3 regions of the Pantoea folii genome follow, and region 1 is predicted to be linked to each of the others. Evidence: predicted binding sites of a transcription regulator. Region 1 holds the regulator's gene; each other region holds the start of a gene.
What was found. Region 1 encodes LexA, which represses DNA repair genes until DNA is damaged. Its sites were predicted from a motif close to TNCTGTATGTACATACAGNA; they were not measured.
Positions count from the first base shown of each region.

Region 1 (10,768 bases):
GCATGCGCCACACCCAATCACCTTCAAACAGTGCCGCAGAGAGCAGGAAAGAGCCATTCGCCAGCAGCAGGCCAAGCGGTATCCCGAGTTGCGGTACTGCACCATAGAAACCGCGCTTTTTCACGGGCGCATGCTCAAATGCCATTAACACCGCGCCGCCCCACTCTGCGCCGAATCCGATCCCCTGGATCATGCGTAATAAGATCAACAAGATCGGTGCCAGCACGCCAGCCTGCTCATAGGTTGGCAACGCACCGATCAATACGGTGGCACCGCCCATGGCCAGTAATGACCAGAACAGCACGGTTTTTCGGCCATAGCGATCGCCGAAATGACCGGCGAGGTAGCCGCCAAACGGGCGCATCAGGAAGCCGACCGCTAAAGTGGCGAATGCCGCCAGAATGCCGACGATAGGCTCTTGCGTGTGGAAAAAGATCTTACCAAACCAGGCTGCAGCGGCGGTGCCGTAGATAAAGAAATCATAGCTCTCCACCGCTGAGCCAATCATTGAGGCGAAAGAGACTTTCGCCGCATTGTCGCGGGTGTTTGCAGGTACAGAAGTCGTGTTCATGTGTTACCCCGGTATTATCGTATTTTTCGGGCAGCAGTGATGGAGCGGTTAATTTGCAGGTTTGCTCCAGGTCTCGATCACTCTGCTGTCATCACGTTGCCCCAATCCGGCTTCTGCTGCCGCCAGATAACGAGCATGAGCGACCTGTAACAGCGGAACCTCAGCGTGGCAGGCGGTCGCCGCCTCTGCCACTAACCCGCTATCTTTGACAAAGATGTTGATGGCGCTGGAGACCGAGACATCTGTCCCCTCCAGCATGCGCGGACCACGATCTGACAACATCCACGATCCCGCCGCGCCGCGCTCGACCAGTTTCAATACCTGAGCGGGTGCTAACCCCAGCGACTTTGCCAGACTTAGCGCCTCCGCGGCTGCCACAATATGCACCGAGCAAAGGTGCTGATTGATCACCTTGATCCCCTGCCCCTCGCCAACCTCGTCACCCACGATCGACACCGATCCCATGGTTTTGAGTATCGGCTCAACAAAGGCAATGGCGGCAGGTGCGCCGGAGGCAAAGATCACTAACTCACCGGTGCTGGCGCGGGCGGTTCCGCCCGTGACCGGTGCATCCACGACCTGCGCACCGGCAGCAATCAGTGAAGAAGCCGCCTCACGTACCGCCTGCGGCCCGACAGTGGACATGATGACCCAGTGCTGACCAGCCACCTGCGGCAGCGCTTCCGCCACCAGCGCCTGCAGCTGTTGTGGCGTGGCGACCATCACCACCACTACATCCGCTTCAGGTGCTTCTGCAATGCGACTAACCGCTTCAATCCCCTGCGCCTGAGCACGCTGGCGCGACGCTTCAAACACATCCACTCCGATTACCGCATGCCCTGCACGCTGAATCTGGCAAGCCATAGGAACACCAATTGCCCCGGTGCCGACAAATATCACCTTCATGCTGTTCTCCTTTCGCGCCGTTATGCCAGCCAGACGCGAATCGCGCTGACCATCGCTTCTGTGGAAATGCCGTAGCGGTCGTGCAAAGTGGGCAGCGCACCCGCATCCAGGAACTGATCGGGCAAGCCGATTTGACGAAACACGGGCATGACCTGCGCATGCATTAACGTGGTCGCCACCGCCTCACCCAAACCGCCGACCAGGCTATGGTTCTCAACCACCACCACTAAACGCCCGGCACGGCGGCACTGGGTGATAATGGTTTCAGTGTCCAGAGGCTTGATGGTCGGTACGTGCAATACCGCAACATCGACGTTATCGGCTGCCAGCGCTTTTGCTGTCTCCAGTGCTCGCATTGTCATAATCCCACTGGAAATCAGCAGCACATCACGGCCATCGCGCAGCAATTTGGCTTTGCCCAGTTCGAATTGATAATCGTATTCGTTCAGCACCAGCGGCACCTTACCGCGCAACAGACGCATATAAACCGGCCCCTGATGGTCAGCGATAGCGGCAACGGCTTGCTCCGTGTCCAGCGCATCACAAGGATCAACAATGGTCATGCCCGGAATACCCCGCATCAGCGCGATATCTTCAGTGGCCTGATGGCTTGGGCCGTAGCCGGTGGTTAACCCCGGCAGCGCAGCGCAGATTTTCACATTCAGCTGCTCTTCCGCGATCACCTGATGGATAAAGTCGTAGGCACGACGCGTGGCAAACACCGCATAGGTGGTCGCAAATGGCGTCATGCCCTCCTTCGCCATGCCACCGGCTGCGCCCATCAATAGCTGCTCTGCCATGCCCATCTGGAAATGACGTTCTGGATAGGCCTGGGCGAAGATATGCAAATCGGTGTATTTGGACAGGTCGGCAGTCAACCCAACGATCGACGGCCGGGTCGCAGCGGCTTTGACCAGCGCATGACCAAAGGGCGCAGCAACCGTGGCTTGTCCTTCTGCGGCAATTGAGGCAATCATCGCCGACGTTGTCAGGCGTGGCTTTTTCTCTGTGGTGATGCTGCTCATTGCGTGGCCTCCTGAGCCTGATCGAGGATGGTGATGGCCTGTTGCCACTCGTCAGCATCCACACGAATAAAATGATTCTTTTCACGCGCTTCCAGGAATGGCACGCCTTTACCCATTAGCGTGTCCAGCAGAATGACGCGCGGCTTGGGTTCGCTTAACGCGCGTGCCCGATCAAATGCCTGCTTCACAGCAGCAATGTCATTGCCATCCACACGCTGTACTTGCCAGCCAAACGCCTGCCACTTATCTGCCAGCGGTTCAAATCCCATGACTTTGCCAGAGGGGCCATCTGCCTGCTGCTGGTTGATATCCACCATGACGATCAAATTACTCAGTTGATGATGTGCCGCCCCCATCGCAGCTTCCCAGGTTGCCCCTTCATCCAGTTCGCCATCCGACATCGAGTTGTAAACAAAAGCCGGATTTCCTTTATGACGCAATGCCAATGCCATACCGACACCAATCGTCAGCCCCTGTCCGAGCGATCCGCCTGAAATTTCCATGCCTGGCGTGTAGGTCGCCATGCCAGACATTGGTAAGCGACTATCATCAGATCCATACGTTTCCAGCTCCTCCACAGGAATCACGCCCGCTTCAATCAACGTCGCATAAAGTGCAATCGCATAGTGGCCGTGGGAAAGCAGAAAACGATCGCGGCCTTCCCATTCGGGTTCTTCCGCGCGGTAATTCATCGCATGGCACCATGCCACGGCCAGCATATCAGCCAGTCCCAGAGCCTGGCCGATATAGCCTTGCCCCTGTACTTCGCCCATTTGCAACGCGTAGCGACGAATACGATAAGCGTGCTGTGACAGTCGCTGTGTAAGGCTCAATTCCGGTTCTGCAAGAGTCGTCATATCTGTTCCTGAAAGAAGAGAAAATCAGCAGAGTTGGCAAGCAGAAGAGCGATCTGTCATGGTGAAAGCTGCAGCGGATTCACGTGCCATTTTCACCTGCTTGCCGTTTAGCAGCAGATTACTCAGCCTTGGCGCCTGCCGACAAAAGCAAAAAATGCATCAACTGTTGAATGGGATTCACAAATGACATTATTAAAAAAAGCCCCACTGTCACTGTTGCGCGCGTTTGAAGCCGCAGGCCGCACAGGGGCATTTACCGCCGCAGCGCAAGAGTTGGATTTGTCGCCTAGCGCCATTAGTCATGCGATTCGTAAGCTGGAGGAGACGCTCGACACGCGCCTGTTTCAGCGCAGTACGCGCGAAATCATGCTAACCAAAGAAGGGGCAATCTTGCTGGAACATATCCAGCGGGGATTTGATGAGATGCAGCGTGGGCTTTCGCTCGTCACTGCTGATGAATCGCGGCCACTGCGTCTGCACACCGCGCCAAGCTTTGCCCATCAGTGGCTATTACCCCGCCTGGGAAGCTTTATTGCCGCACACCCACATATTGATCTGCGTCTTTCAGCCAGCACCGAATATGCGCGCTTTGAGCAGGATGACTATGATTTAGATATTGTTTATGGCGAGCCGCGTCCTTCGCCTTACGAGAAAATCCCGCTGGCCGTGGAGGAATTAACACCGCTTTGCTCACCAGAGATTGCCGCACGCATCCGCTGCCCGGAGGACCTCTATCACCAATCGTTGATTCAGTGCGATGTGCAACTCTACCAATGGAAGGGCTGGTTTGAAGCCAATCACCTGACGCCTCCGCGCCATTATGGTTTGCGCTTTGACCGCAGTTTTATGGCGATTGCCGCTGCCGTTGATGGTCTGGGAGTGGTGCTGGAATCCAAATTATTAGCAGAACGAGAGCTTGCCAGTGGGCGCTTAGTTTGTCCGCTGATTGAGACCACCCAGGAGATTCACTATATCGGCCATTACCTGGTGTTCCCACGGCATCAGCATCGCCACTTTGCGTTAGATAGCTTTAAAGATTGGCTACTTTCCCAGTTGAATCTGGCACAGCTTCGCTGATTGATAACGATCACAAATTCTGCGCCCAGGAATGAAACAGGCCGCCAATGGCGACCTGTTTTTGTGAGCATGTTCACGCCATTTAAGGGTGAATGTTAGCGTGATGTGAAATGACGCAATCAGAAGTTAAATCCGAGCTGCAGCATGCCGCCCCAGGTATTATCGTCACCCACTGAACCAGCAAGATCCAGATGCACCGTGTTGTTAAACGGTGAAACGCCCAGACCTGCGGTAACCACATTGGCATCATTTGATTTCATATCCGCACGATAACCCGCGCGCAGTGCTAACCAATCCAGCACGCGATACTCGGCCCCCACTCCCGCATATTGGCTGCTTTCTTCCGATTTGAAACGCTTGGTTTGCGTCAAATCAACATCGCCTGCCAGGGTGAACGCGCCGTAGTTCCAGGCCAGACCTGACGTGACCAGCGGACGGATTTGATAGGTATCGCGGTAGCCTTCCACTGTTTTGGTGTCAATGTCGCGTGAGATCAGGTTCTGCCCTGTCACACCCAACGTCCAATGCTCACCAAAGTCGGTCGCGATGCCTGCATCAATATTGAAGCCGGTATCGGAACTGCGGTATTGGCTGTTGTTGATATTACTTTTATCAAAGTTATAAATACTGGCGGTGTAGTTATACAGCCAGGTTTTTTGCAGCTTTGGTGTCACGCCCACAGAAACCGGATGGCCAGCGACATCAAATTCATGTGCCAGTGCCACACCATAGTCCGTGACTAGTGCTGCCAGACCATGACCGCTCGAACTCAGTTTATCCTGATCACCTGGCACGGGGATCACCGTGCCGTTAGCCACACCGCGCAGATAGGTAATATCGCTGCCCACAACGTTAGCCTGCACACTGGCCGTGCCGTAGGCTTTGGTAATAAAGGCAAAAGGCAGTGTTTCATTCGGTACAGTAACAGCAAAAGCGACACCCGCAGTACCGTGTGCTTTATCACCCTTTAAGTCATCCAGCTGATTAGCCATATCACCAGCCGCAGCCTTTAACTCCGGATAACCTCTTAAATAGTCGGCAAACGTCAGGTTGTCGATCACGTTTTTGTAGCGATCAACACTGTCCGTGATGTCATCAACTTTGTTAATTAATTTGTCTTTGTCGGTAACCTGCACACCGGCTGAAGGGAATATGACGCTGACATTATCTTCAGGTTTGGCTTTGGTCATCAATGCCGGGTTAGCCAGCACCGCTGAACTCCAGGTTGACGAAGCGACGCCGGTGCCACCCATGGCATCGTTACGCGCGTCATACCATGTACCTGCTGCCAGAGCTGAAGAAGAAAGAAATACTGCATTCAAACCAACAAGATAAGCTACTTTTTTGTGCCTGAATAATGTCTTCACCATGAGCCTGCCATCACCTTTGAAATGTCGCTGAATAACTCAGAAACGAAACAGTTTAGTTAGCCGCTATTCTGAACCCTGGCTAACGCATCATTGCTGTGAATTAAAAGGAAATAGCACTGCTGTTCGCAGAATTGGATACAACCACACCATTCTGCTGTTTAGTTATGCAGAAAAATGAACAAAACCTAAATTGATGCCAGATATTACTTAAGACCTTTTGAACCTTAGACGCTAACCCGGTGAGTTGCAAAGCAAAAATAGCGTGATAATTACGCTATATGACTGATCTCATAGAGGGTCTGAAATGAGCAGTTTTATCAGCACAACAGGAAGGTTAAGTTAATTTATTGATTAACGGGATTTTTCTAGGTCTTTAACCGGGTAAAAAGCAATCACAGCAGGGTAAAAGTTTGTGTGATAAAATAACATCGCCTGCAACCTGGAGAACACTTATGTCAAACCTCACGCCCGCACAACTGCTTACTCAGGCAGAATCCCTTTGCCTTGACCGCGGCGTGCGCCTGACCACTCAACGCGCTGAAGTGTTGCGTTTAATGGCTGAGCAGAATGGTTCGATCAGTGCTTACGATCTGCTGGATCAACTTCGCATCAGCGAGCCGCAGGCTAAACCTCCGACCATTTACCGCGCGTTGGATTTTCTGCTGGAGCAGGGTTTTATTCATCGTGTCGAATCAAACAACAGTTATGTGGTTTGCCACCATTTCGACGAGCCTGCGCATACTTCGGTGATGCTGGTGTGTGATGGTTGTGCGGCAGTCAATGAAAAACACGCACACGGCGTAGAAAAGATTATTTCGGGATTGGCCGATCAGGCCGGTTTCTCATTGCGCCACACGGTTATTGAAGCCCATGGTTTGTGCGAGAACTGCGCAGAAGTCGCAGCATGCAATCATCACGATAGCTGCGATCACGATCATGAGATTGATACGAAAAAGAGAGTGAGAAAAGGGTGAGTGGCACTTCCTTGTGCCTTGCCGACGGGTGATCGGCGGGGTAGGAGCATCTTCCTTAATTCCGGTTACCAGCGGTAATCTTTATTGTGACTTTCCCAGTCTTTCACTTCGCTTTCGGCCTGGTCTTTCGCGTAGCCGTAGCGTTCCTGAATTTTACCGACAAGCTGATCGCGCTTACCTTCGATGACCGTCATATCGTCATCCGTCAGCTTGCCCCACTTCTCTTTCATTTTCCCTTTAAACTGCTTCCAGTTACCGCTCGCTTCGTCTTTGTTCATCATAATCCTCCACATCATCCTGAGTGAGATGCGATGATCTCCTGATAAATCAGGTAATCACCCACACAACGCGCTACTCAATTGCGCCGTTTGAGATAATTATAGTAGCCAGATAGGATTACGCAAAAAAATACAGAATAATCTGTAGGTTACGCTTCGCTTATTCAAACAGTGAACCAGCTGTCGTGTCGCCAGTGGCGTCGCCACATCCACCAGAGCGTCAAGCCACGCAAGGCAAGAAACACCGTCACCGCCAGCCATAAGCCGTGATTACCGAGCCACGGGAGTGTCAGTAAGGCAAGCCCATAACCCACTGCCGCCATCATCATGCTGTTGCGCATTTCGCGCCCGCGCGTGGCGCCGATAAACATACCGTCCAGCAGATAACACCAGACACCGATCAGCGGCAGAATCACCTGCCAGCCAAGATAGCGATCGGCCATCTCTCGCAGTGGCTCAAGCGAGGTGAGCAACGCCACAATTTGGGGGCCGGTTATCGCATAGATGGCTGCGAACGCCAGGGCAACGATACCAGCCTGACGGCAGGCAGCATGCCAAATCAGTAATAAGCGACTGCGATCTCGCGCCCCCACCGCTTCACCGGAGCAGGCCTCCACGGCATAGGCAAAACCATCCAGCGCATAGGCCGTAAACGTCAGGAACATCAGCAGTACGGCATTCACCGCAACAACATCTGGCCCTAAACGCGCGCCCAGCAAGGTGAGTGACGCGAAACAGATTTGCACCATCAGCGAACGCAGCATGATGTCGCGGTTGAGCCGGAACAGGCGTGCCGCATCACCACGCCAGCTCTGTTTTAGCTGGTTGAAAGAAATGCCGCGCAACTTAAGCACACGTACCACCATCCATAACCCCACACCCAGCGTGACGTACTCTGCCACCGCCGTTGCCGCCGCCGCACCTGCAACGCCCCAGTGAAGCTTCAGCACAAACAGGAGATCGAGCAGGATATTCACCAGGTTACCGACAATGAGCAGCACCATCGGCGCTCGCGCATATTGCACGCCAAGCAACCAGCCCAAAATCACCAGATTGGCTAAGGTCGCCGGTGCGCTAAGCCAGCGAATGTTGATAAAAATTTGTGCCTGGTGCTGCACTTCCGGGCTGCCGCCCATTAATGAGGCTGCGATCAAACTAAAGGGCGCGCGCAGTAATAAAAACAGCACGCCCGCCACCAGGGCGATCAGCAGAGGTTGCGTCAACGCCCGCGCTAAGGCGGTTTTATCGTTCGCGCCAAACGCCTGCGCAGTCAAACCCGTGGTGCTCATGCGCAGGAACAACAGCAACATAAAGATGAAACTGGTCGCCGTTGCACCTACCGCCACGCCACCGAGGTAAATGGGGCTATCGAGATGGCCAATCACTGCCGTATCGACGACACCGAGCAGCGGAACGGTAATATTGGAGAGAATCATCGGCAGCGCCAGCCGCCACAATGCTTTATCTGAGGAGGAAAACAGCCGCATTCGCCCGTTCCATTGTTGCGCTGGTCAATAGGACCATTAACCGACAATCAGCCTGAGGAGGAAAATCAATGTATCAGACTGCGGTCAGCACAGCGACCAACCGCAGCGGGGGAATTCAATGAGAGATTAAAGCCATTCGCCGTTACGTACGATGCCCACAGCCAAACCTTCAACGGTCAGAGCCTGCTCACGGGTATCGACCACAATCGGCTGGAATTCGGTGTTTTCTGGCAGCAAATGCACAATGGCACCCTGCTTTTTCCAGCGTTTGACGGTCACTTCATCATCAATGCGCGCCACCACAACCTGACCATTACGGACTTCCTGGGTTTTATGCACTGCAAGCAAGTCGCCGTCCATAATCCCGATGTCTTTCATCGACATACCACTCACCCGCAGCAGAAAATCGGCGGTAGGTTTAAACAGATTGGCATCAACCTGATAGTGCGCTTCGATGTGCTCTTGCGCCAGCAGCGGCTCACCGGCGGCCACGCGACCGATCAGCGGCAACCCTTCGGAGACTTCTTCTTCCATTAGCAGGCGGATGCCGCGAGATGCACCGGATACAATCTCGATGACGCCTTTACGCGCCAGTGCTTTCAGGTGTTCTTCCGCAGCATTGGGCGAGCGAAAACCCAGTTGCGCAGCAATTTCCGCACGCGTTGGCGGCATGCCGGTCTGGTTAATGTGGTCGCGAATCAGATCATAGACCTGTTGCTGCCTGGTGGTTAACGCTTTCATCCCGCCCCCTGGTTGTTTATACAGTCGCTGTGAGTATATACAGGTATTGGCGAAATGAAAACCAAAACAGAGGGAAAAATCAGCGGTTTGAAGATTCTGGAATACCTATCGCAAATGCGACCAGAGCAGTGCGATCCAGACAAACAGAGCCAGTAAGATAGCCAGCAACACCGCCGCTGAGCCCATATCTTTTGCTCGTCCGGCTAAAGGATGACGCTCTTGCCCAATGCGGTCCACCACCGCTTCAATGGCGCTATTCAGGATTTCAACGATGATCACCAGCACCACGGAGCCAATCATCAGCACACGGGAAATCGCATCAACATCCAGCCAGCAAGCCACCACAATCGCCACCAGTGCAGCAATGGCTTCCTGACGAAATGCGGCTTCATGTTTCCAGGCGGCGCGCAAGCCCTGCCAGGAATAACCGGCTGCATTCACTATTCTTTGAATACCGGTGACGTTATTTGCCATGCTTTGGAACCCTTGATGTGATTTGGCGTCAATATGTGGGCTATCTGAGGTCGTGTAAGCCACAGATCTTCGTTGCACTTTCTGGTATGCTTGCCGCGCTTTGCTAACAAGAGGCTTTAAGTTGTCTATGTCAGGTTGGCGTAAACTTTATTACAAACTATTGAATTTACCACTCTCTTTTTTGGTAAAGAGTAAGGTCATTCCGACCGATCCTGTCTCAGAACACGGGATCGATCCGACTCGTCCAGTGATGTATGTTTTGCCTTATGATTCAAAGGCTGACCTGCTCACTCTTCGGGCACAGTGCCTGAAACATGATCTGCCCGATCCGCTGGCTCCGCTGGAGATCGACGGCACGCTACTGCCGCGTCACGTGTTTATTCATGATGGCCCACGCGTATTCCCCTATTTCGTTGCCAATCCTGAGTCGGTGAAGCTATTCCACGACTATCTCGATTTGCACCGCAGTAACCCTGATCTCGACGTACAGATGTTACCAGTTGCGGTGATGTTTGGTCGTGCGCCGGGACGCGAAATCCAGGGAGAAGATACGCCACATCTGCGCATCCTTAATGGTGTAGAGAAATTCTTCGCCATTTTGTGGCACGGACGTGACAGCTTTGTGCGCTTCTCGCCGACCGTTTCCCTGCGCCAGATGGCGACGGAGCACGGTACGGATAAGTCGATTGCCCAGAAGCTGGCACGCGTGGCTCGCATTCACTTCGCGCGTCAGCGCCTGGCTGCTGTAGGCCCACGTCTGCCTGCGCGTCAGGATCTGTTCAACAAGCTGCTGCAATCCAAAGCGATTGAAAAAGCGGTTGAAGACGAAGCGCGCAGCAAAAAAATCTCGCACGAGAAAGCCCAGCAGAATGCTGTTGAGATGATGGAAGAGGTCGCAGCGAACTTCTCGTATGAGGCCATTCGCGTCACAGACCGCGTGATGGGCTGGCTGTGGAGCCGCCTTTATCAGGGCATCAACGTCAACGGTGGCGAGCGCGTGCGTCAGCT
Region 1 covers NZ_JBWXON010000008.1:149,885-160,652, forward strand. Annotated here, with positions in the region: gene AC1MDE_RS11695 (MFS transporter) at 1-571, opposite strand, end outside; gene AC1MDE_RS11700 (NAD(P)-dependent oxidoreductase) at 620-1,477, opposite strand; gene AC1MDE_RS11705 (transketolase family protein) at 1,498-2,502, opposite strand; gene AC1MDE_RS11710 (transketolase) at 2,499-3,359, opposite strand; gene AC1MDE_RS11715 (LysR substrate-binding domain-containing protein) at 3,543-4,436, shown strand; gene AC1MDE_RS11720 (conjugal transfer protein TraF) at 4,556-5,806, opposite strand; gene zur (zinc uptake transcriptional repressor Zur) at 6,259-6,780, shown strand; gene AC1MDE_RS11730 (CsbD family protein) at 6,846-7,058, opposite strand; gene dinF (MATE family efflux transporter DinF) at 7,223-8,545, opposite strand; gene lexA (transcriptional repressor LexA) at 8,672-9,286, opposite strand; gene AC1MDE_RS11745 (diacylglycerol kinase) at 9,392-9,760, opposite strand; gene plsB (glycerol-3-phosphate 1-O-acyltransferase PlsB) at 9,888-10,768, shown strand, end outside.

Region 2 (10,768 bases), on a different contig from region 1:
CGCGGTAATAAAAAAAGTCACTCCCAGCATGACGGTGGATATTGGCTATAACGATCAGGGTTGGGTTGATCAAATCTCCTCTCCCGCCTCCGATGTTAAATTCCATCTGACCTACAATAACGTCGGTGATATGACGCTGTTGAGTATTAAGAAGGGCGATGAGGAAGTGTCACGCGCCAGTGCCAAACATGATACGGACGCAAAAAAGATATCCGATGTGGTGACGACGGTGCAAAGAAACGAGCAAAGCAAGACGGTTACCACGCAATGCCAGTATAAGAATGATGTTCCTTTCCGCTGTGATACCGTGACCACTGATGCCGAAGGGCAAGTCACGGATAAGCAGTACGGCACCATTGATGTCACCTATTATTGATGCTTGAGTAAGCCGCGAATGCGGCTTTTTTTATGCCGTTAATATCGGCGCCGATAAGCGAAGCGCTAAATAAAACAATCACTTACTGATCAATTGCGCGCTCGATATGCTAAAGTGTGGGCCTTAGGTAAGCATTCGTCAGAGCAGGGAACTCGGTGTGCAACATGCGCATCACGCGAGGCGTTGAGGAGTGTTGAGTAAGGGTTGCAGCGACAAGAAGCGTGTAAGAATGAAAGAAGGTTATTACTGGGTTAGAGATAAAGATAACCCACCAGAAGTCTGGCGATATATAAAGCAATTTGGCTGGTACCGTCCCTGCGTTGCCGTGCCCATCACCTTAAGTTCTTTTAAGTTGATGAACTACCAGGTCATCAGCGATCGATTATTACCACCGGGTTACTTCCCGCTTTAAATGCTAAAACCGCCGGTTAAAGGCGGTTTTTTTATTCTCTCTAACCGTTCGCTATTTGATTTCCGGCCAGGCGATAGCCGGGAAACCATTTAACTGCGGACGCGCGAACAGATACCCCTGGAACTGGCTAATGCCTGCCGCTTCCAGCCACATCCACTCCTCGGCTTTCTCCACGCCCTCTGCAATCACCGCAATCTCCAGCGAGTTACAGCACTTAATGATGGCATGCAAAATGGCCTGTTTAGGACCGCTTTTGTGCACATCGCTAATCAGCTCACGATCAATCTTAATTTTGTCCGGCTGAAATCTTGATAACAGTGACAGGCCAGCAAAGCCCGCGCCAAAATCATCCAGGGCCAGACTGATACCCGCCGATTTCAGTTTGCGCACCTGTGCCGCAAACTCATCGGTGCGCGAGATGATCTCATTTTCTGTGACTTCAACAATCACCTGCTCGGGGACCAAACCATTGGCTTCAATCTGCGTCAGCAGAAACTCCACCGCATCAGGAACCGTGACCAGGGACATTGGCAGAAGGTTAATGGAGGTACTGTGTTCGCCAATACCTAATTTTTTCGCCAGTTCGAACGCCAGTTTTTTAGACTGAATATCCGCATGATAAACAGCCTCGCCACCGAAGGCCGAAAAGTATTCGCCTGGCGAACCGCCATTCGGGGTACGGATTAACGCCTCATACGATGCCACGCGGCGTGCAAACGGATCGATAATCGGCTGAAAGGCGAAGTGGCACTCTTTCAGTGACTCAATGACTTCATTCTGAAGGGTACGAGATGGCTCATCCGCAATAAATTCCCATGTGCTGGCTGCGGGGATTTCAAAATAGTTCTCTTTATCACGAGCGATAACAAAGGTGCGCAGGAACTGCAACGCGCGATCATCGTAGGTCAGTTGATAGCGCGAGGTGCCTTTGTCTAACACGGCTTGCAGCACCATGGATTTATCATGCTCGCGTAAATCAAACAGCTCCATACCCACTTTGCCAAAGCGGCGAGCGGGGGCAAAGTCATGCATCAACTCCACCAGATTGTGGTGGCGGGCGTCCAGGCAAATGCGATCATAAATACCCTGCACAGCGTCACGGGGCCCTTCAAGTAACTGGAAGAAGTGCAGTCCATCAAAAAGCAGAATGCCTGTGACATCGTGCGAGCTGTTTTTGTTATTCGCTTTGGTCACCATGTCTTCAAGTGTTTTGATAGGAACATGGTCATGGAGGTGACTGCGATAAATGATGGTGGTAAGCATAGCGATTGTCCGGACAGCTTATTATTGTGGGGCCTACAGTAGCAGGCCTGGGGCGGGGGCTGTCCACCAATATAGACTCGAATCGTAAACTATTTTCCAATTAATGAGTTAACCGAAACGGCTAGCGAAACGGCGTCAAATCGAATTGTTAATTAATTGCACCGGGGGAGTATTTACGATAAATAATTTCGATTGAATGGATAAATAAAAAGCGTATCTTGACCCTCGTTAACCAGAGGTGAGCATAATGTTACGCGACTATTTAAAGATTGATGATAGCGACCGTTTAGTTGAACAGAGCGTATTAAGACTCAACAACCGCGGTCAGGAAGATGTCACTGAATGGCATATTGTTAGCGTAGACGGCAAGCAAAAAGGCAGCGTGACGCTGTTCGATAAGCTCTGCAACCGCCGCTCATATTGTGTTAACTATCGCATTACGCAGAAGGATGTGCACGGGAGGGTTGTCGTCGATCACTTGACCGACGTTTTGTAATAATTGCCGTAGTTTTGCTGGTTTTGACCCGCTCATAGGCGGGTTTTTTGCATTCTCTTATCTGGCGCGATAGCGGCGCATTTCCATCATAGTTCCGATTAATTCAATCTTTTTCTCCGCCGATGTCTGCGCGGGGAAGTCATCATTTAACGGCCGCAACGAGAAAATTTGTTCGTCGTGCTGCTCGGCCATCAAACGATAAATGCGCACCTGTGCAACACCATTGATGAGCGCCAGCACCGCATCACCCGGTTGTGGATTAACGGCAGGATCGAATATCAGTGTATCGCCGGGTCGGTAGTCAGGTTGCATGGCGGCATCCTCAAGGGTGATAGCCAACGCCGATTCACTCAGTCTGCTATCGCTGTAGAGAAAGCGGGTCGCCTGCTGCTGAATCAATAAGCGTTGCTCCTGCATCCACGCAGCAGCTTGCGCCAGAGTGATCAACGGCAGAGCACTGACATCACTGACGTTAAGCGGGGCGGTAAACACCTCGCCCTCGCCATCAATTATCCAAGCTGCCGTACATTGCAGCAGTTCTGCCAGCCGCAACAGGTTCTCGCCGCGCGGGACCGTCTCATCTTTTTCCCATTGTGAAACAGCGACATGTGACACGCCAATGCCACTTGCCACCACTAACTGCGTGAGCTTTAGCGCTTTACGACGGCTGCGAATGCGTTCACCTGCAGATTCTTTTTTCATCATCTTGACAACTCCGCTGGGTTTTACTTAAGTATACTTAAATTTATTAATTAAAGTAAACTTAAATTCTGATGTTGGCCGCGCAACTGGCAAGGGCGGACAACATGTTTCTCGGGCGGATCCCTTGCCAGTGAAGAGAGGTGAGGCATGGAAAGTAGTTTGGTGACCAGCGTCGGTGCGCTACTTCTCGGTGGCGGTGCGGCAGCTGTGTTTTGGAAACCCTTAATGGCCGGCATCGCGGCCATCGTCACCAGCAATCGCGCCGGCGGCGAGATCATCACCAGCTATAAAGAGCAGGTGATGCTTCTCAAGGAGAGCCATGCGCTGATGCGCCAGGAGAACGATGACCTGCGTATTCGCCACGACAAAAACCTGCGGCGCATCTCTTCGCTGGAGACCGATCTACGGCTGATTAAGAACGCGTTGGGCATTCTGTTAGCCACCACGGAATCTGATCACAGCGATAAATTCCGCAGTCAGATCAATCAACTGATCACCACCTTAGAGGAGAGTCGCGATGGTGCAGATAAACAGTGAATTTTCAGTGCGCGGCCATCGGCGTCAGCTACTGCTGGGCGGTCTGCTGCTGATGCTGTCGCTGCTGTGTGTGGCGATGACCATTATGTTCGTGTTCGTGAATAACAGCGCCAATCGTCGGGTGGAGGATATCCGACAGCAGTACCGTGCGATTTCCGATCGGCGGGAAGCGCGGGTGGCGGAATTGACCAGCCAGTTAGTGACATTGCAGAAAAAACTCGATGGCTTGCCGGACCGCACCGCGAACAAGACAGCGGACAAAGTGAAGCAGGTTGTGGGGGAAGACGCGCCACCCGAATCGACGCATTAAGGAGGCCATGATGAGTATTACCGAGCGGATTGCAGCCAGCTTCGGCCGACTGCGGTCTTTATTAAGCAAGAAGGAGAAAATTATGAGCGACCAAACTGTAATCGAAAATAGTGCAGCAACTGCAACACCGGATGCCAGCACGCTGTCACCATTAGAGAGTTTTGCTAATGAGGTGGCGGTGCCGGGCAGTGCGACAGTGACCGATGCCTCAACGACAACCGTGGATAGTGCACCAGCACAGGATGTTTCAACTTCAGCTGTAAGTAGTGCACCCGTCCCTGCCTCCTCAACGCCAGCGGTGAATGCTGGCAGCGAGGCACAGCTTGGGGCGGACGCTGCGAGTGCAACGGATCTCACCCAGCAGTTGGCCACGCCCGATCCTCTGGCCAACGGTTCTGCCAGCGCTGGGCCGTCAACGGCTTCTACCGTCGGGATTCTCGCTGAGCAACCTGCCGTGGGAGTCATTGCGGATGCTGTCAGTCAGGACATCAATGCCAGCGTGAAGGACTTCACTCAGGCATTTAACTTTGTTGAAAATGGGGTTGAGAAGCTAGGTGCCGCGGCTAAGGATGAGCTGATCGCCCTGGCGCGCAAGTATCTGTAATGCTCAGGCGGCCTTCGGGTCGCCTTTTCATCTTCCGATTATTCTTAATGCGGTCTCGCTATTTTCTACTAACTTTAATGATTCAAACGTTATTTAAACGGGTTTAATTAGCGAAAAGGAAGATAGCATGAGTGATACAGAGGCAATCAAAACCAAAACTGACTACCTGCGTGATGTCACCTCCCAGTTAAAAGAGATGCGTCACTATGCGCAGACTAACACTGAGACGCTATCCAGCCACTGGTTGGCATTTGATGCAGGCGAGTACAAAGACAAAGAGTACGCAGGACGTTTTGACACGCTACTCAACAAGCAGGGACAGTTGTTAGATGATATCGAGCTGGCGATTCAGGATTTAGAGATCGCCATCAATCACAGCGAGCAAGAAAGCTAAGTTCCCCCGCGCTGGTGGCTTAATCGGCCACCAGCCACATGTCTGCTTCATCGAACATCTCTTCGACAATACGTGCCACCGTCGCTTTATCATTCTTACTCAGATCGGTATCAATGGCGTTTCGCTCCATTGGCTTGACGCGTACCTCGATCTCAGGAAATACGCGTTGCACGCGCTTCTCCAATTCCTGCAATATCATCTCACGTGCGCCTGGTAAACCGGCGACGTTGCGCTTATCGTAAATCAGCTCCACAAACATCAGGGCAGTCCATTCTTCAAAGAGGGTGCGTCATATTACTGTAAATAAAAACAGTGGCAAGGCTCGAAGCCCTATAGGTAAGAATATTTTTCTATCTGAGATACAGTTAGCGGGATTTGCACTGATACTCAACAGCGTTACAAAGCGAATTGGCTTTTTTAGGGGGTAAACATGCGTCAACTGGTGATCGATATTTTGTTGAAAATGGCAAAAATGGATACGGAAGCAAAAGAGTTGGTGGCGCAGGTTGAGGCACAGTCATTACTGATTGCGGCCTTATTGATTCAGGCGAAGCAGGATAATAACTTAACGATCAGCGACACCGTTCAGGATGCCATTTTGACCGCATCGCGTGCCGGGCAGCAATTTTTACAGTCAGATGTGGATCTGCTGCTGACGCACATCAATCGTCTATTGGCGGTGGCAAGTTATGTGGAAGTGAAAGGGATTGAGCGCGAGGGGTAAGCAAAAAAATACTACCTCTGGAGGGGAAATCCAGCAACTCCTCCAGAGGCGGCGCAATAGCACCTTCGTTCAAGGACAATCTACGACCGAAGCCGTCAGATACAAGTTATACAACTTATTCAGGATTGTACAACTTTTTCCTTGCCGATTTGTGTGGTTAGAGGTGTGTTTGAGATAATTTAGGGCCGCTGCGCTTAAAGTTCGTTCTTAATGCAAAACTCTTCCCACGTCATGCCGAGCGCTTCCGCATGGGATTTCAGGTAAGTTTCAATCGCTTCAGCAGCAACCGCTTTATCAGGCTCTGCCAGTTGAATGGAAAACAGCATGCCATCCAGCTTTTTCTGGCGTAAGAATGCGGCATAGATGCGCTCAGCGTGCCACTCGCGCAGTTGGCGCAGTGACAAGTTGGCCGCGCGCGCATCGCTCTCGGTCAGTTCATCCAGCGCGGCTTGAAAATCGGCGTGCGCGGCAAAAAACATCGTGCGAGCCTGGGCGTAATACTCTTCTGGGGTTTTCATGCGAATTTCCTGCTTATCGACTTGCGCGCTAGTGTAACGTGCGCGAAGTGTCTTGTCAGGCTCAGCCGGGTTTTCGCCGAGATTCCTTGCGTAACTTACGCGAAAAATTATAACGTAGCCGCCATTGAGGCGAGTGTAGGGACCAGGAATGAAAAAGTGGATGGTATTGGCCGCGCTGGGCTTGAGCGGATGTGCGCAAATCAGCAATTACGATGAAGCGGTAAAAACCCCGGCACCAGTGGAATTGCAAGGTAACTGGCAGACTGTCGGACCGCAGAGCAAGTTGATCAGTGGCCAGGCGATGGGCAGCCTGATCATCGGTGCAGAAGGCGACACGCTGGACTGCCGCCAGTGGCAGCGCGTAATTGCCAAGCCAGGCAAGTTAACCCGCCTGAGCGATGAGTGGGTCAACGTGACGCGTCAGGTGCGCGTGATGCCGCTGACGCTGGAGAACGGTGAACTGCGTTATGACGGCTTGCGCATGCGTAAGGTCGACCAACCCACTGTTGAGTGCCAGCAGGCGCTGAAAGAAGTGGCGAAGCGTCCGAAGGATGCGGTGATTCAGGATATTCAGCCGCAGATTATGGAGCCGGTGTCGGTCCCTGCGCAGAAGTGATTTTGTGAGCACAGTTCCAAATAAAAACGGGTGAGCATCAGCTCACCCGTTTTTCATTCAGCCCGCCGCAAATTAATTCTGTGGCAGATACACATTACCTTGCTTGCCGTAAGCACTCATGACCGACTTTTGCATTGTGGATTGACCAATCAACTGCGACAGTTCATCCATGCGCGCCTGTAGTAGACGTCTGACTTCACTCTCATTGTCCAGGATATGGCGCAGTACCGGACGCAGTTGTTCTTGCAAATAGTTGGACGGTGGCGAGGCCTCAGTCGAGCGGGCCAAAGTTTGCACCGCACTGACGTAATCCACTTCCTTTGTAATCAGGTCATCCCATTCGCCGTCTGCGGCCAGGCGCAGCATTCCATGGCTGAGATCGAGTAACTCTTGATAAACGGTGATCAGTTGCGGTGCGTTATTCATTAAACGGCGTCCTGAAGGTGTTGAGGTTGTGCGACTTCTTTCCAGGCATCCGCGATATTACGCAGAAGACCTTCTACTTCTTCGAGAGCTTCAACATCATTACGCAGATTCGCCTGAATCAAACGGCGAACCATATAAGCATAAAGACCTAACAGATTATCGGTGAGGTCATCGCCTGACTGCTCATCCAGACCCTGCTTCAGTCCACTTTCGATGATGTTAATCGCTTTGGAAATCGAATTACCTTTTCCCTGAATATTGCCATCCTGCATAAACAGGCGGGCACGGATCAGTGCACTGATCGCGCCGTCAAACAGCAGCGTAATCAGTTGCTGTTGGTTGGCGCTCATTACGGAGCTTTCCACACCAATTTTTGCATAGGCTTGGGTGCCATTTGCGCTGTACATGATTACTCCTTATGAAGATGAGCTGCTGGAGCTACTTGATGATTCAAACTGCTGCGTCAGGTAAGAACTGGTGCTGTTCAGCGAGCTCATGGTGACGTCCAGTTGGGTAAACTGTGCTTTATAACGCGCGATCATATTGTTGATGCGCGTGTTCATGTCGTTGTACTGCTCGGTCAAATTATTCAGTGTCTTGCTGACACCGTCTTTGGCCGACTGAATGCTGCCAGTTGAAGAGAGCCAACTAGTGAGATTGGTAGCCAGAGTAGTGGTGATACCGGTGGTTTTGCCATCACCAACAATCATCTCTTTAATACCGTCCGGATCTTTAGTCAGCTCGGTTGAGAGTTTGTCAGAATCCAGCGTAAGTTCACCCGTCGATGGATCGGATGTGATACCAATTTGCGCTAATGTTTTATACGTTGATGAACTGGAAGAGTTCGTCAACATGCTTTTAATTTGGGTCTGAATGCTGCGCAAAGTGCTGTCGCCTACCAGGGCTCCGTTGCTGGAGTCTTGCGTATCAGATCCCACATCCACTGCCGTGTATTTAGTCAGGGTATTGAACTGATCCAATAGCGTGTTATAGGCAGTGACGAAGTTCGAAATAGCCGTTGATGCTTTTGACGTATCCTGCGCGATGGTCAGCGTTTGGTTGCCGCTGGTCGTGTCACTCAAGTTTAGCGTAATGCCTTCGAGTGCATCGCTAATCGTGTTGGTGCTGCTGGTGATCGCTACGTTGTTCACCGTCAGTTCGGCATCCTGCGCCGCCACGCTCACATCCATCGGGTTATCGGCATCGGTCTTGGTCGAATCAAAACCTACGATATTGTTCAGGGTGTCATCACCCGTCACGCTAATCGATGAAACGGCATTGGCCTCACCCGTTTTGGAAGAGGTCAGCGACAAGCGGTAAGAACCGTCGGCCACTTTTATAATACTGGCGCTAACGCCAGCACTGGCACCGTTGATGGCATCACGCATGCCGGTCAGTGAAGTCTGATCGGTGGTCAGCGAGATATCTTTGCTGGTGCCATCAGTCAGCTTAATGGTCAGAGTGCGGCTGGTGGCAGAGCTGTCGCCCAATGCGGTGGTGTTGCTGGTTTGCACCGCAGAGGTGAGGGTCTGTGCCTGTGCCAGTTGCGTAACAGCCACGCTGTATTTGCCAGCAACCACGGTACCCGAGGTGGTGGCGCTGAAGGCGCTGCTGCTACTGGTGGCGGTGGTGGCAGAGAACAGGTCTGCACTGTTCAGCGCGGTGTTGGCGGTCTGGAAAGTCGTCAACGCACTGGAGAGCGTACCGTAGGCACTCAGCTTTGCGGTATAAGCGCTCTGCTGATTGGAGATCGGTGTTAAGGAGGCTTTTTCCGCAGTGGATAAGCTATCCAGGATACTACTTAAGTCGAGGCCTGAACCGACACCGAGGGTAGTGATACTAGCCATGTTGTTTCCTTTTCATGTCGACACGGAGAGTGAATACCGCGGTTATCGGCTTATCTGAGGCAAAGTTTAGATTTATTTACCAGCGAGTGATAAAGCGAATAAAGGCTATAGAGAAGGGTATTTCCGGCGCTAGAAAAATGATCAGGTTGCACTAAAGAAGTGCGGGCGCAGGGCGATAAAGATAAGCGTGACAGGTTGAAGAGAAAAAATTTCGCCTGGTACTAAAAAATCTCTAAAGGTTGTTTAAGCACAGACGATAACAACTTTGACGGCGCTGAAGCCGGCGGGTTGAAGCCCAAACCATAACCAAAGACTTGATTAATAGGAACTTAAACCATGGCTCAAGTAATTAACACCAACAGCCTCTCGCTGATCACCCAGAACAACATCAACAAGAACCAGTCTGCTCTGTCTACCTCTATCGAGCGTCTGTCTTCTGGTCTTCGTATTAACAGCGCTAAAGATGACGCTGCTGGTCAGGCAATTGCCAACCGCTTCCAGTCAAACATCACTGGTCTGACTCAGGCTGCTCGTAACGCCAACGACGGTATCTCTGCTGCGCAGACCACTGAAGGCGCACTGTCAGAAATCAACAACAACTTACAGCGTGTTCGTGAACTGACTGTACAGTCTCAGAACGGCACCAACAGCCAGTCTGACCTGGACTCAATTCAGGACGAAATCAAATCACGTCTGGACGAGATTGACCGCGTATCAGGTCAGACTACCTTCAACGGCGTGAACGTATTGTCTAAAGACGGCTCCCTGAAAATTCAGGTAGGCGCGAACGATGGCCAGACCATCTCTATCGACCTGAAGAAGATCGACTCTTCTACTCTGGGTCTGAATGGCTTTAACGTAAACGGTACTGGTACCATTACAAATAAAGCAGCTACTGTTAGCGATGTAACTCGTGCTGGTGGTACTTTGCAGGGTGATGGTTACTATGACGTAACCACTTCAAATACAGCACTGACCACAACTGCTGCATTTGCCAAATTGAATGATGGTGATGTTGTTTCAACGGATGACGGTACTACCGTTACAAATTATACTTACGATGCGGCAAGTAAAGCTTTTAAAACTGACGTTTCAATTTCCGGTGACCCAACTGATGCCAATGCAACAGCCAACACCGCAGCTCGAAATGCATTAATTGGTACTCTGAAGGCTGATCAAGGTCAGAGCGTTAGCGGTACTTGGACTACCAACAACGGTACTGTAAACTTCGACACCGATTCTGATGGTAAAATCACCATTGGTGGTGCTGCAGCTTATGTTGATGCAGCTGGTAACCTGACAACTAACGCAGCAAACGCTACAGCCGCAACCACAGAAGTTTTGGTAAATAACGCAGCTTCAGCTTCAGGTGTTGGTGGCAGCCTGTCATTTGGCGGCACCACTTATACTATCGGTGCAGGTAGCGCAGGTGCTGATGGTAATGTGGGCACTGGCGATGACGTTTTAGGCACAATCTCATACTCTAAATCAGTAAGTGAAGATGTCGTGCTGGCTGCTACTAAAGCTACAGGTACCAATACGA
Region 2 covers NZ_JBWXON010000004.1:20,103-30,870, reverse strand. Annotated here, with positions in the region: gene AC1MDE_RS06780 (YnfC family lipoprotein) at 1-376, shown strand, start outside; gene AC1MDE_RS06775 (hypothetical protein) at 606-788, shown strand; gene AC1MDE_RS06770 (diguanylate phosphodiesterase) at 840-2,051, opposite strand; gene AC1MDE_RS06765 (hypothetical protein) at 2,299-2,547, shown strand; gene AC1MDE_RS06760 (helix-turn-helix domain-containing protein) at 2,605-3,252, opposite strand; gene AC1MDE_RS06755 (hypothetical protein) at 3,397-3,786, shown strand; gene AC1MDE_RS06750 (hypothetical protein) at 3,767-4,096, shown strand; gene AC1MDE_RS06745 (RodZ family helix-turn-helix domain-containing protein) at 4,179-4,700, shown strand; gene AC1MDE_RS06740 (hypothetical protein) at 4,828-5,094, shown strand; gene AC1MDE_RS06735 (DinI-like family protein) at 5,114-5,353, opposite strand; gene iraP (anti-adapter protein IraP) at 5,525-5,818, shown strand; gene AC1MDE_RS06725 (DUF6388 family protein) at 6,013-6,336, opposite strand; gene yedD (lipoprotein YedD) at 6,485-6,952, shown strand; gene fliT (flagella biosynthesis regulatory protein FliT) at 7,025-7,378, opposite strand; gene fliS (flagellar export chaperone FliS) at 7,378-7,785, opposite strand; gene fliD (flagellar filament capping protein FliD) at 7,795-9,225, opposite strand; gene AC1MDE_RS06700 (FliC/FljB family flagellin) at 9,562-10,768, shown strand, end outside.
Region 2: a site for LexA is predicted at 5,390-5,409, ahead of AC1MDE_RS06735 (DinI-like family protein). Genes of this name have one in related genera too.

Region 3 (10,768 bases), on a different contig from region 1:
TGCGCTACGTAGCGGCAAGCGCTATCAGCAATATGATATCAACCGTTTGTTCGGAGGGCGCTGGCAGAAGGTCTCCGATTTGCCTGAAGCTCAACGCACGCTGCGGCTGGAGCAGGCGCTGGAACAGTTCTGGCGCGAGTGTCGCGATCATGAAGTGCGCTGGCATCTCGATCTGCATACCGCAATTCGCGGCTCATACCATGCGCGTTTCGGCGTGATGCCGCTGAATCCTCAGCCGTGGCCGCAGGATTTCCTGCACTGGCTGGCGGCGGCTGAGCTGGAGGCGCTGGTGTTTCATCGTTCCCCAGGCGGCACCTTTACCCATTACAGCTGTGAACATCACGATGCGGCCAGCTGCACGCTGGAGCTGGGTAAAGCGCTGCCATTTGGTGAAAATGATCTCAGCCAGTTTGCAGCGGTGCAGCTGGCGCTGGCGGCATTGTTGCACGGTGAGTCACTGCCAGAAGTGCGGGAACAGCCGCGCCACTATCGTGTGGCGCAGCAGATTACCCGCCACGGTGACGCGTTTGTGCTGCACATGGGGCCAGAGACCCTGAATTTCACTGCCTTCCCGCAAGGCACGTTGCTGGCAGAAGAGGGGGAGACGCGCTACTACGTGCAGCAGGCGCGCGAATATGTGCTGTTTCCCAACCCAAATGTTGCCGCAGGACTGCGTGCTGGCTTGATGCTGGTGGAAGAAAACGAGCAAACGCAGGCACTGACGTTATAAATAAGGTGGGTGAAGAAAATTCACCCATTTTTCCCTTCCGCAAATCCGACAATACCGTTACACTCCTCCTTAATTCCTGCGCATTTCCCTTTGATTGTCATACTCTTTTGCAATTCCTCACGCATTTCTTCTCTTTCTCTCCATGATTGCCTGATTACTGTCTTTTATGCTTTCAGGGCTTTACTCAGACTCTGAGTAGTTGACGTTTGGCGTCGTATGCTTGTTTCCGAAGACGCGACACACCTTGTCGTCATGAAACTGAATAGTAAGGACAAATATTATGCGTAAACTCACTTCCCTGTTCCTGGCTACTGCAATGGCTCTTGGTGCTGCCAACATCGTCCACGCTGCAGCGGACAATCTGACACCACCGCCAGCAGGTAGCGAAAAACCGATGCACAAGCCGCCAATGCATCATCACGGTATGGAGATGATGTTCAAAGGCCTGAATTTAACGGATGCGCAGAAAGCGCAGATCAAGACCATCATGCGTGACAGCCATAAAGAGATGAAACGTCCATCTCTGGAAGAGCGTCGTGCCAACCACAGCATCATCGCTTCAGATACTTTCGATAAAGCGAAAGCCGAAGCGCAGGCTGAGAAAATGACCGCCAACGCGAAAGATCGTGCGGTGAGCATGATGGAAACACAGAACAAGATTTACAACGTGCTGACGCCTGAGCAGAAAAAACAGTACAACGCCAACTTTGAGAAACGTCTGACAGAGAAAGGCCCGCATGACGGTAAAATGCCGCCACCGCCGGCTGATGGTGAATAAGCCGTTTAGCTAATCGGTTTGAGACCGCCGACGTTGTCCACTGCATCTGATGCTTTGGGCAGCGTCGGCGGTTTTGTTTTAGAGTTCAATCAGCGGGAAAACCCCGGACAGTAGCGGGCGGCACAAAATTTTATAGCCGTCATGATCAAAACCCTGGCGTGCGCGCTGCAATTGGCGGGCCTCTGCTTCGGTAGCGACCGAACCGAGCCAGAACCAGTGATCGATGACGTGAATCTGCGTCATCTCCGTGCCCACTTCCACCATGCCAACCGGGCCTTGCCACGGCCAGCACACCACGCGCATCTGTTCCAATGCCTCATGCAACCGTTGCTGATGGGCTTCAATGGATTCGTTGCCGCAACACGCCCCAGCGCAGCGTTTTAGTGCGGCGCGAAAACAGCCGCGTCCCGGCGTTAAACGCTCCAACCCCAACAATCCATGGCACAGGCGCTGTTCATCGGCGATCGTTTTGAGTTTTTCCATGGCCGCAAAGCGACTGCGAAATAAGCCGTAGAGATTCGGTGAGCACGAGAAGTCGAGATCTTTGGCGTACACCACCTGCGGAGGGCCATCGCCAAGCTGCAATGAACACAGCTGACGATTTTTGCGCAGGCGCTTATTAAACAGCGGCTGTTGGGTTTTGATCATCTGCGCTTCCAGCAGTTGCGCGCCAAGATCGCCCGCGGTAGGGATCCAGGTGACGCGTCGCGCCTGGCGCAACATGTTGGCTTCGTCCGGGGTGCGAAAATGCGACATCACCCGACTGCGCAGGTTGACGCTTTTGCCGATATATAACGGCAGGTTAGCGCTGTCACCGTGAAAGGTGTAAACGCCAGGCTGATTGGGCAAACCTTCCAGCCATTGGCGTAAATGTTCGGGATATTGATAAATCGCGGCCGCATCAAATTCGAGGCGGTGGCTGGCTGCACGTCTGACCAAAACACACTCCGATTACTGGTTGTCTGTCCAGTATATCAGCGTGATGCTTTTCTCGCCAGTCAGCGGCAGGAGGAGGGCGTTTCCCGCGACAGCGGCGGGAAACGTAGATCGGTTACTTTTTCCAGAAGTCGTCGAACACGGTGATCGGCGGACGACGTTTGTGTTCGGTTTTCAGATACCAGCCTTCAATGATCTTCGCGGCGGCGGCATCGATGGTTTTGCCTTCCAGATAAGCGTCAATCTGTTGATAGGTGACGCCGAGTGCCACTTCGTCCTGCAAGCCAGGACGATCGTCTTCCAGATCGGCAGTAGGATGCTTCAGATACAAGTGTTCCGGGCAGCCGAGGGTTTTTAACAGCTGTTTTCCCTGACCTTTGTGCAGGCGGAAAATCGGGTTGATATCGCTGCCGCCGTCACCGTATTTGGTGAAGAAACCGGTCACGGCTTCGGCCGCATGGTCGGTACCCACCACCACGCCTTTGGTCATGCCGGCGATGCTGTATTGTGCCTTCATACGCTCACGCGCTTTTTCGTTGCCGCGCACGAAATCGGAAACCACGATGCCCGCCTCTTTCAACGCGCGCTCGCTGGCGAGAATCGCTTCCTTGATATTCACGACCAAGGTGCGATCCGGCTGGATAAACGCCAGCGCATCCTGACAATCCTGCTCATCGGCCTGCACGCCATACGGCAGACGTACCGCAATAAAGGTGTAATCTTTGTCGCCGGTCTCTTCACGCAACTCGCGAATGGCGGTTTGTGACAGAATGCCGGTTAGCGTGGAGTCCTGTCCGCCGCTGATGCCGAGCACCAGGGTTTTCAGGAATGGATTGGCTTTCAGGTAGGATTTCAGAAAATCGACGCTGACGCGGACTTCCTGTTGCGGATCGATAACGGGTTTAACACCCAACGCTTCAATGATTTCCTGCTGCAGTGACATGAACCTCTCCTCAAGTCAGTAGCCTGACGGCACAATACGAATCATCTGCTAAAGCTAACGCCTCCGCTGGCAAACAACAAGCCGCATGGCTTGTTGTCGCACTTATTTGCAGGCTTTTCAGGCGCTTTTCGGTTTTTGCGCCAACAGGATGAACATCAAAATTGCCAGCATAAAGCAGCCAAAGATAGTGCCCGTCATGCTCAATACTGAGGTGCCGCCCAAACCGGTGACGGGCACGCTAATGGCACCTAAGGTGAACATGGTGACGCCAATCACCGCCGAGGCGCTGCCTGCACGGTGTCCCTGACTTTGCATCGCCAATGACGAAGCCGTGGTGGCAATCACACCGTTACTGGCGATGGTGAAGAACAGTGCCAGCAGAATGATTGGCAATGGTGCACCGGTCAGGCCGGCTAATAGCAGGCAACCTGACGCCACGAACGCCAGCGTCAGTCCGCCTTTCAGCACACGATATTCACCCCACAGCGGGCACAAGCGTGCACTGGTTTGTGATGCAATAATCAGGCCGAAGCCATTGGCGGCGAAGCAGAAGCTAAACGCCTGCGGCGACAGGCCGTAGATTTGCTGTAATACGAACGGGGAAGCGCCAATGTAGGCAAACATGCCGGACATCATAAAGCCCTGCGTCAGGCAGAAGCCCATAAAGGGACGATGAGTGACCACCTGGCCGAGTGCAGCCCAGGCTGAAAAAATCGAGCCCTGACTGCGACGTTCGGCGGGCAGCGTTTCGTGCAGTTTCCAGCGCGCAAGGAAGACCAGCAGTACGGCGATACAACCGAGCACCACAAAAATGCCGCGCCAGTTCAGCACCGTCATTAACACGCCGCCGAGTACCGGCGCACCAATCGGCGCCAGACCATTCACCAGCATCAGTAGGGCAAAGAAACGCGTCAGTTCATGGCCGCTGTACATATCGCGTGCGATGGCGCGTGACAATACCGCACCGCCCGCGCCCGCCAGGCCTTCAAACAAGCGAGCCACCAGCAGCGAGTGAATGTCTTTTGCCAGCGCGCAGCCAATTGAAGCGATAAATAACAACACCAGTGACAGCATCAGGGGGCGAATACGGCCAAATTTGTCGCTCATCGGCCCAAACAGCAATTGTCCTGCGCCGAGGCCCAGTAAACCAGCGGTTAAACTTAACTGCGCGGTGGCGGTTTCGGTGTGCAGATCGCGCGCCAGTTCAGGTAAGGCGGGCAGATACAGGTCGATGCAGAGCGGCCCGAGTGCCGCCAGCAGGCCCAGCGTAATGGCGTAAACCAGCCGATTAGAGTGTGCAGGTGTCATTGATCCTCTGTTTTCTTGATGTCTTGAGATTTTTTTTCCGGGGGATTATACGAAGCGCGAAGCGGCAACACAGCAACTTTACGAAAAACTAACGCTTCAGAATGGGCTTAAAGCGAAGCCATTGAGTTGATAAATCTGGATTTATGTTCCAGGCTTAGTGTGACATGGACAAAGGATGAGGAATATAAAGATGAATAAAGTGCTGGGATGTATCGCTGCTGCTGTGACGCTGGTAGCTCTGTCTGGTTGTACGACTTATGACAAAGCGGAAAGCTATGTGACTAAGCCGGTGGTTAAGGATGTGAAAAAAGGAATGACGCGCGATCAGGTTCGCCAGATTGCGGGTGCTCCATCAACTGAAATCACCATGGTACACGCCCGTGGTACTTGCCAGACTTACGTGATTGGCGAGCGTGATGGTAAAGCACAGACCTACTTTGTCAGTTATAACGATGTGGGCCGCGTAATGAACTACGGTTTCCAGAGCTGTAAAGACTACGATACCGATCCGCAAGCTGCTCAGTAATTCTTGCCGAATGCAAAAAGGCCCGTCAATGACGGGCCTTTTTTCGTTTAACGCTTACAGTCCGTAAGGGCGCGGCACTTCAACATAATTGCCGCCCATCTCACGCTGATAGTAGTGGCCTTCCTGCACGTAATAGCGTTTCCCGTTGAAATCCAGTACGCGCATCCCGCCTTCTGGCGGCGCTTCAGGCGCCTGAACCACCACGTAGGTATCGCCCTGACGCTGGTAGTAGTTGCCATTCAGCATGTAATAAGTGAGACCGCCTATCAGCACCGCTGTCGCCGCCTCAGGTAAGAAGCGCAGCGGACCAGGACCGCCCCAACGTGGGCCACCACCCCAATGTGGACCTGGGCCGGGGCCCCAGCCGTAAGGGTGGGCAAAACTAATGGCGGGCGTTAATAAGGTTAACGCCAGCACCGAGGCGATAACGTTTTTCATCGGTGATTCTCCTGCTATGACTAATAGCAGAATTAGCCTTCTGACGACAAAACTCAAGTGAAAAGTGGCTGATTTTTCGTCTGTTTACCATGCTTAACGCTTTCCTGACGCTAGCGCCACGATCGGGGGGAATTGCGGAGTTTCAGCCATAAAAAAACGGCAGGCGATGAGGCCTGCCGTTGTTCTGCTGCGTCGGAATTAGCGATGCGCCAGTTCAGGGTGCTCGTCGCTTTCCAGCACTCTTTTATCGGTCAAACCGAGCCAGCGGCTGGTGAGTGAACCGGCCGTCATCGAACCATTGACGTTCAATGCGGTACGGCCCATGTCGATCAGCGGCTCAATGGAAATCAGCAGCGCAACCAGGGTCACCGGTAAGCCCATCGCAGGCAGCACAATCAGCGCGGCGAAGGTGGCACCGCCGCCTACACCGGCAACACCGGCTGAGCTCAGCGTAACGATACCGACCAGCGTCGCAATCCACATCGGATCAAACGGGTTGATGCCGACCGTTGGCGCAACCATCACCGCCAGCATGGTCGGGTACAAACCGGCGCAACCGTTCTGACCAATGGTGGCACCGAAGGAAGCCGAGAAGCTGGCAATCGATTCCGGCACACCAAGACGGCGCGTCTGCGTTTCGACGTTCAGCGGAATACTGGCTGCACTGGAACGGCTGGTGAAAGCAAAGGTAATCACCGGCCACACTTTGCGGAAGAAGCGCATCGGGTTGATGCCGTTCACCGACAGCAGCAGGGCGTGCACGCCAAACATGATCGCCAGACCCAGATAAGAGGCCACCACAAAACCACCCAGCTTGATGATGTCCTGCAGGTTAGAACCCGCCACCACTTTGGTCATCAGCGCCAGCACACCGTACGGCGTCAGCTTCATGATCAAACGCACCAGTTTCATCACCCAGGACTGCAGCGTATCAATTGCCACCAGTACGCGCTCGCCTTTGACTTTGTCATCCTTCAGCAACTGCAATGCAGCCACGCCGAGGAAGGCAGCGAAGATCACTACGCTGATGATCGAGGTGGGGTTAGCACCCGCCATATCGGCAAACGGATTTTTCGGGATAAAGGAGAGCAGCAGCTGCGGCGTGCTGAGATCGGCAACCTTGCCTACATAGTTGCTCTGGATCGCGCTCAGACGTGCGGTTTCCTGCGCACCCTGCACCAGACCTTCTGCGCTCAGGTCAAACAGCCCGGTGACCATCACACCCACCAGCGCGGAGATCGCGGTGGTGAACAGCAATACGCCAATGGTCAGTACACTGATTTTGCCGAGTGAAGAGGCGTTATGCAGACGCGCTACCGCGCTCAGGATCGAGGCAAAGACCAGCGGCATCACAATCATCTGCAGCAACTGGACATAACCGTTGCCGACAATGTTGAACCAGCTAATTGAATCTTTCACCACCGGGCTGTTTTCGCCATAAATGGTTTGCAGCGCCAGACCGAACAGCACGCCAATCACTAAGCCAGTCAGCACGCGTTTCGACAGGCTCCAGCTTTGGTTGCCAATACGATTCAACAGAATCAGCAACGCAACGAAGGCGATGATATTAATAATGAGGGGAAAATCCATACTCGACTCCAGAGATGTGCCGCGCAGCACGTGTGGCTGGCACGGAAAACAGTAATTTCCCGTCAGGGAATGTCAGGAATGTTACCAGTTCAGGAAAGTGCAGGCTTATACTCAAAAGGAATGGTTTATAACTTTATTGATTGATTTGCCTGGTTATTGACCGCTTTGGCCATTAACTAGCCGACCGACACCATTTTGCAGCGTATTAAACAGTTGCTCGGGCCAACCGTTGGCACCAAAAGAGGGCATACCTGCGGGAAACCACAATGCATATCCGACCAATGCGAGGCAAAGTGCGCGCTCCAGTTGATTGCCTTTCTGGCTATTGAGCAGCGGCAAACGGAAACGCCAGCGGCACGGCCACAGCAAGGGGACGCCTGCGGGGGTCAACATGTCGGCGACGATGTGACTGAGATAACCCAGCGTCATCCCCTGTAAGACATCAGCAGGCAGGAACCAGTCCGCCGGAACGTTAATCTGGAATAGCCACAGGCTGATCGCTACCGCCAGCAAACTGTGGGTAAATCCACGATGACCAAAGGCGCGCGCAATGGGTTGTGAGATCCATTTCAGGCGCTGGCCTAACACAGATTTAGGATGGTCAATATCAGGCAGCAGACAGGTCAGCAGTGCAGCAGGCACGAGATGCCACCAGTCGGCGCTGGCCATGACTGGCGTCAGCTCCGCACGCTTAGCAAAAATCGCGCTGGCAATGGCAAAAATGATATGGCCTTCGGCCGTCATGATGAAACCTGGCTGCAAAAACTGTCGATGCATCCAGTATAGGGATTTATCCAGTGAAATAGAACGGTGACGCTGTAACGAAGCGTTAATATTTTTCGCTTTCCCGCGTCATAATGACGCGGGAAAAGAACAGGTTAGCGTGCTAACCATCCACCATCGACGGCCAGTGTGTAGCCGTGCACATAATCTGCAGCGTCAGAAGCCAGAAACACGATCGGACCCATCATGTCTTCCGGAACACCCCAGCGTCCGGCAGGGATGCGTCCAAGGATCTCTTCGTTGCGTGATTCGTCATTGCGCAGTTGTTCGGTATTGTTAGTTGCCATATAGCCGGGGGCGATGGCATTAACGTTAATGCCGTGTTTCGCCCACTCATTGGCCATCAGACGCGTTAAGCCCATCACCGCACTTTTCGACGCAGTGTAAGAGGGCACGCGAATGCCGCCCTGAAAGGAGAGCATTGAGGCGATATTAATAATTTTGCCGCCGTTGCCCTGAGCGATAAACTGACGCGCCACCTGCTGAGACAGGAAGAACAGGCTTTTGCTGTTGATGTTCATGACATCGTCCCAGTCCTGCTCGCTGAAGTTAAGTGCATCCTCACGGCGGATGATGCCCGCGTTATTCACCAGAATATCGATACGTCCTGCCTGAGCCACGGCTTGCTCAACAATCTGCGGCACCCCTTTCGGCTGAGTCAAATCGGCCTGAATCGACCAAAAGCGGCGCCCCATGGCTTCAACTTTAGACTGTGTATCGGCAGGACCGGCACGATTAACGCCAATGATGTCACAGCCGGCTTGCGCCAACCCTAAGGCCATCCCCTGACCTAAACCGGTATTACAGCCGGTGACCAGCGCAATTTTGCCTTCAAGATTAAATGCGTTAAGGATCATCTTTCGCTCCTGTTAGCGCAGCGCGCTGATGCTGACGTGGTCCATGTCATCGAATACCTGGTTGTCTCCCACCATGCCCCAGATAAAGGTATAGCGCTGTGTGCCGACTCCGGCATGGATTGACCAGCTTGGTGAGATCACCGCCTGCTCGTTGTGCACCAGCAAATGGCGCGTTTCCTGCGGCTGGCCCATCATGTGGAAAACGGCGCTGTCATCTGCCATATCAAAGTAAAAGTACACTTCCATACGACGTTCATGGGTGTGACACGGCATGGTGTTCCACAGATTGCCGTCATCAAGACGCGTGAGTCCCATGGTGAGCTGGCAGGTGGGTAACACATCCGGCACGATAAATTTATTAATAGTGCGACGGTTTGAGGTCGCGGCATCCCCTAACGTGGCTTTGACTGCATCCTGCAGGGTGATCTTTTTATCCGGATAACGGGTATGTGCGGGTGCGCTGTTGTAGTAAAACTTCGCTGGAAGGTTGGCGTTGCTGCTGCGGAAAACCACGCTTTTGGCACCCTGGCCAACATACAGCGCCTCCTGATGGCCCACCTCCCAGGTTTTGCCATCGACGTCAATCAAGCCCGGTCCGCCAATGTTGATCACGCCCAGTTCGCGGCGTTCGAGAAAATAGCTCACGCCCAGTTGTTTGCCGACTTCTTCACCGATCGTCACCGACTGCTGGATTGGCATGACACCACCAATGATGATGCGATCAATGTGGCTGTAAGTGAGGGTGTAATGGTCTGCCTCAAAAATTTTCTCGATCAAAAATTCGCGACGTAATCCGGCGGTGTCCAGATTTTTTGCATGCTCAGAATGAATGCTTTGACGAACGTCCATCTCAGACCTCTCAAAGTTAAAGGAAGTGTCCCGAAGTGGGTCTTTGGGCATCTTAGGCAGGATGGGATGTGAATTCAATAAAAATGAAACGTTGTTTTATTTAATTGTGTGGGTGATCAAATACGCGCAGTTATTGCCGTAGTGGGTGTCAGGAACAATGGAAAGCGTTGCCCACAGATGGGCAACGAGAAGGGAGGGGCTGAGTCCTGGCCCGGCACAGGTGTATCAGAATTAATTGAACAGATGCTCAGCTTTCAACTCGGCCAAACTCGCCAGCTTCACATTGGCCAGCGCCCAACGCGCATCATCCGCGTACTCGGCTGCTGGCACCACAATCGAACGCATGCGCGCGGCTTTGGTGGCGATCATGCCATTGAACGAATCTTCCAGCGTCACACAGTTGAGCGGATCCACCGCCAACTTCGCCGCCGCATCCAGATAGACCTGTGGATGAGGTTTGCTGTACGGCAGGCTTTCGGCTGAAGCAATGGCGTCGAAGTATTTGCGCAGGCCGAACATCTCCAGCACGCGCTCCAGCATAAACAGCGGTGACGCAGAAGCGAGAGCGATTTTTAATCCCTGCTGCTGGCAAAGTTGCAATGCCTGTTCAACGCCGGGCAGTAATGGACGCGTCTCCTCAACCAATGCCAGCGCGCGGGCAATGATACGTTGCGTCACTTCCGCCTGATCCGGGCCGTTCCACGGCAAAGCTTCAAACCACATACGGACGGTTTGATCGATGCGCAAACCCAGCGTATCGGGCAGTTCATGGCGGCGGGTAATATCCACTCCCAAACTGGCAAACACGTCCAGTTCCGCCTGATCCCACAGGGGTTCAGAATCGATCAGCAATCCGTCCATATCAAAAACAGCGGCCAACACCGGGCGACGATAAGACATACAACAGCTCCGTTTGAAATTTGCCCTACCTTACCATGTGCAGCCGGTAAATCCGACTCACGGCAGGTTACGCATTTTTCAGGAAAAAAAGCCGCAGTGCAGGTAGACTTAGGGCAAAACTACTGTATGT
Region 3 covers NZ_JBWXON010000005.1:201,514-212,281, forward strand. Annotated here, with positions in the region: gene astE (succinylglutamate desuccinylase) at 1-730, shown strand, start outside; gene spy (ATP-independent periplasmic protein-refolding chaperone Spy) at 1,011-1,508, shown strand; gene cho (excinuclease Cho) at 1,587-2,447, opposite strand; gene nadE (ammonia-dependent NAD(+) synthetase) at 2,560-3,387, opposite strand; gene AC1MDE_RS08790 (multidrug effflux MFS transporter) at 3,505-4,695, opposite strand; gene osmE (osmotically-inducible lipoprotein OsmE) at 4,886-5,221, shown strand; gene AC1MDE_RS08800 (DUF6515 family protein) at 5,276-5,659, opposite strand; gene AC1MDE_RS08805 (L-cystine transporter) at 5,858-7,249, opposite strand; gene AC1MDE_RS08810 (metal-dependent hydrolase) at 7,403-7,993, opposite strand; gene kduD (2-dehydro-3-deoxy-D-gluconate 5-dehydrogenase KduD) at 8,128-8,889, opposite strand; gene kduI (5-dehydro-4-deoxy-D-glucuronate isomerase) at 8,902-9,738, opposite strand; gene hxpB (hexitol phosphatase HxpB) at 9,970-10,638, opposite strand.
Region 3: a site for LexA is predicted at 8,013-8,032, ahead of AC1MDE_RS08810 (metal-dependent hydrolase). Genes of this name have one in related genera too.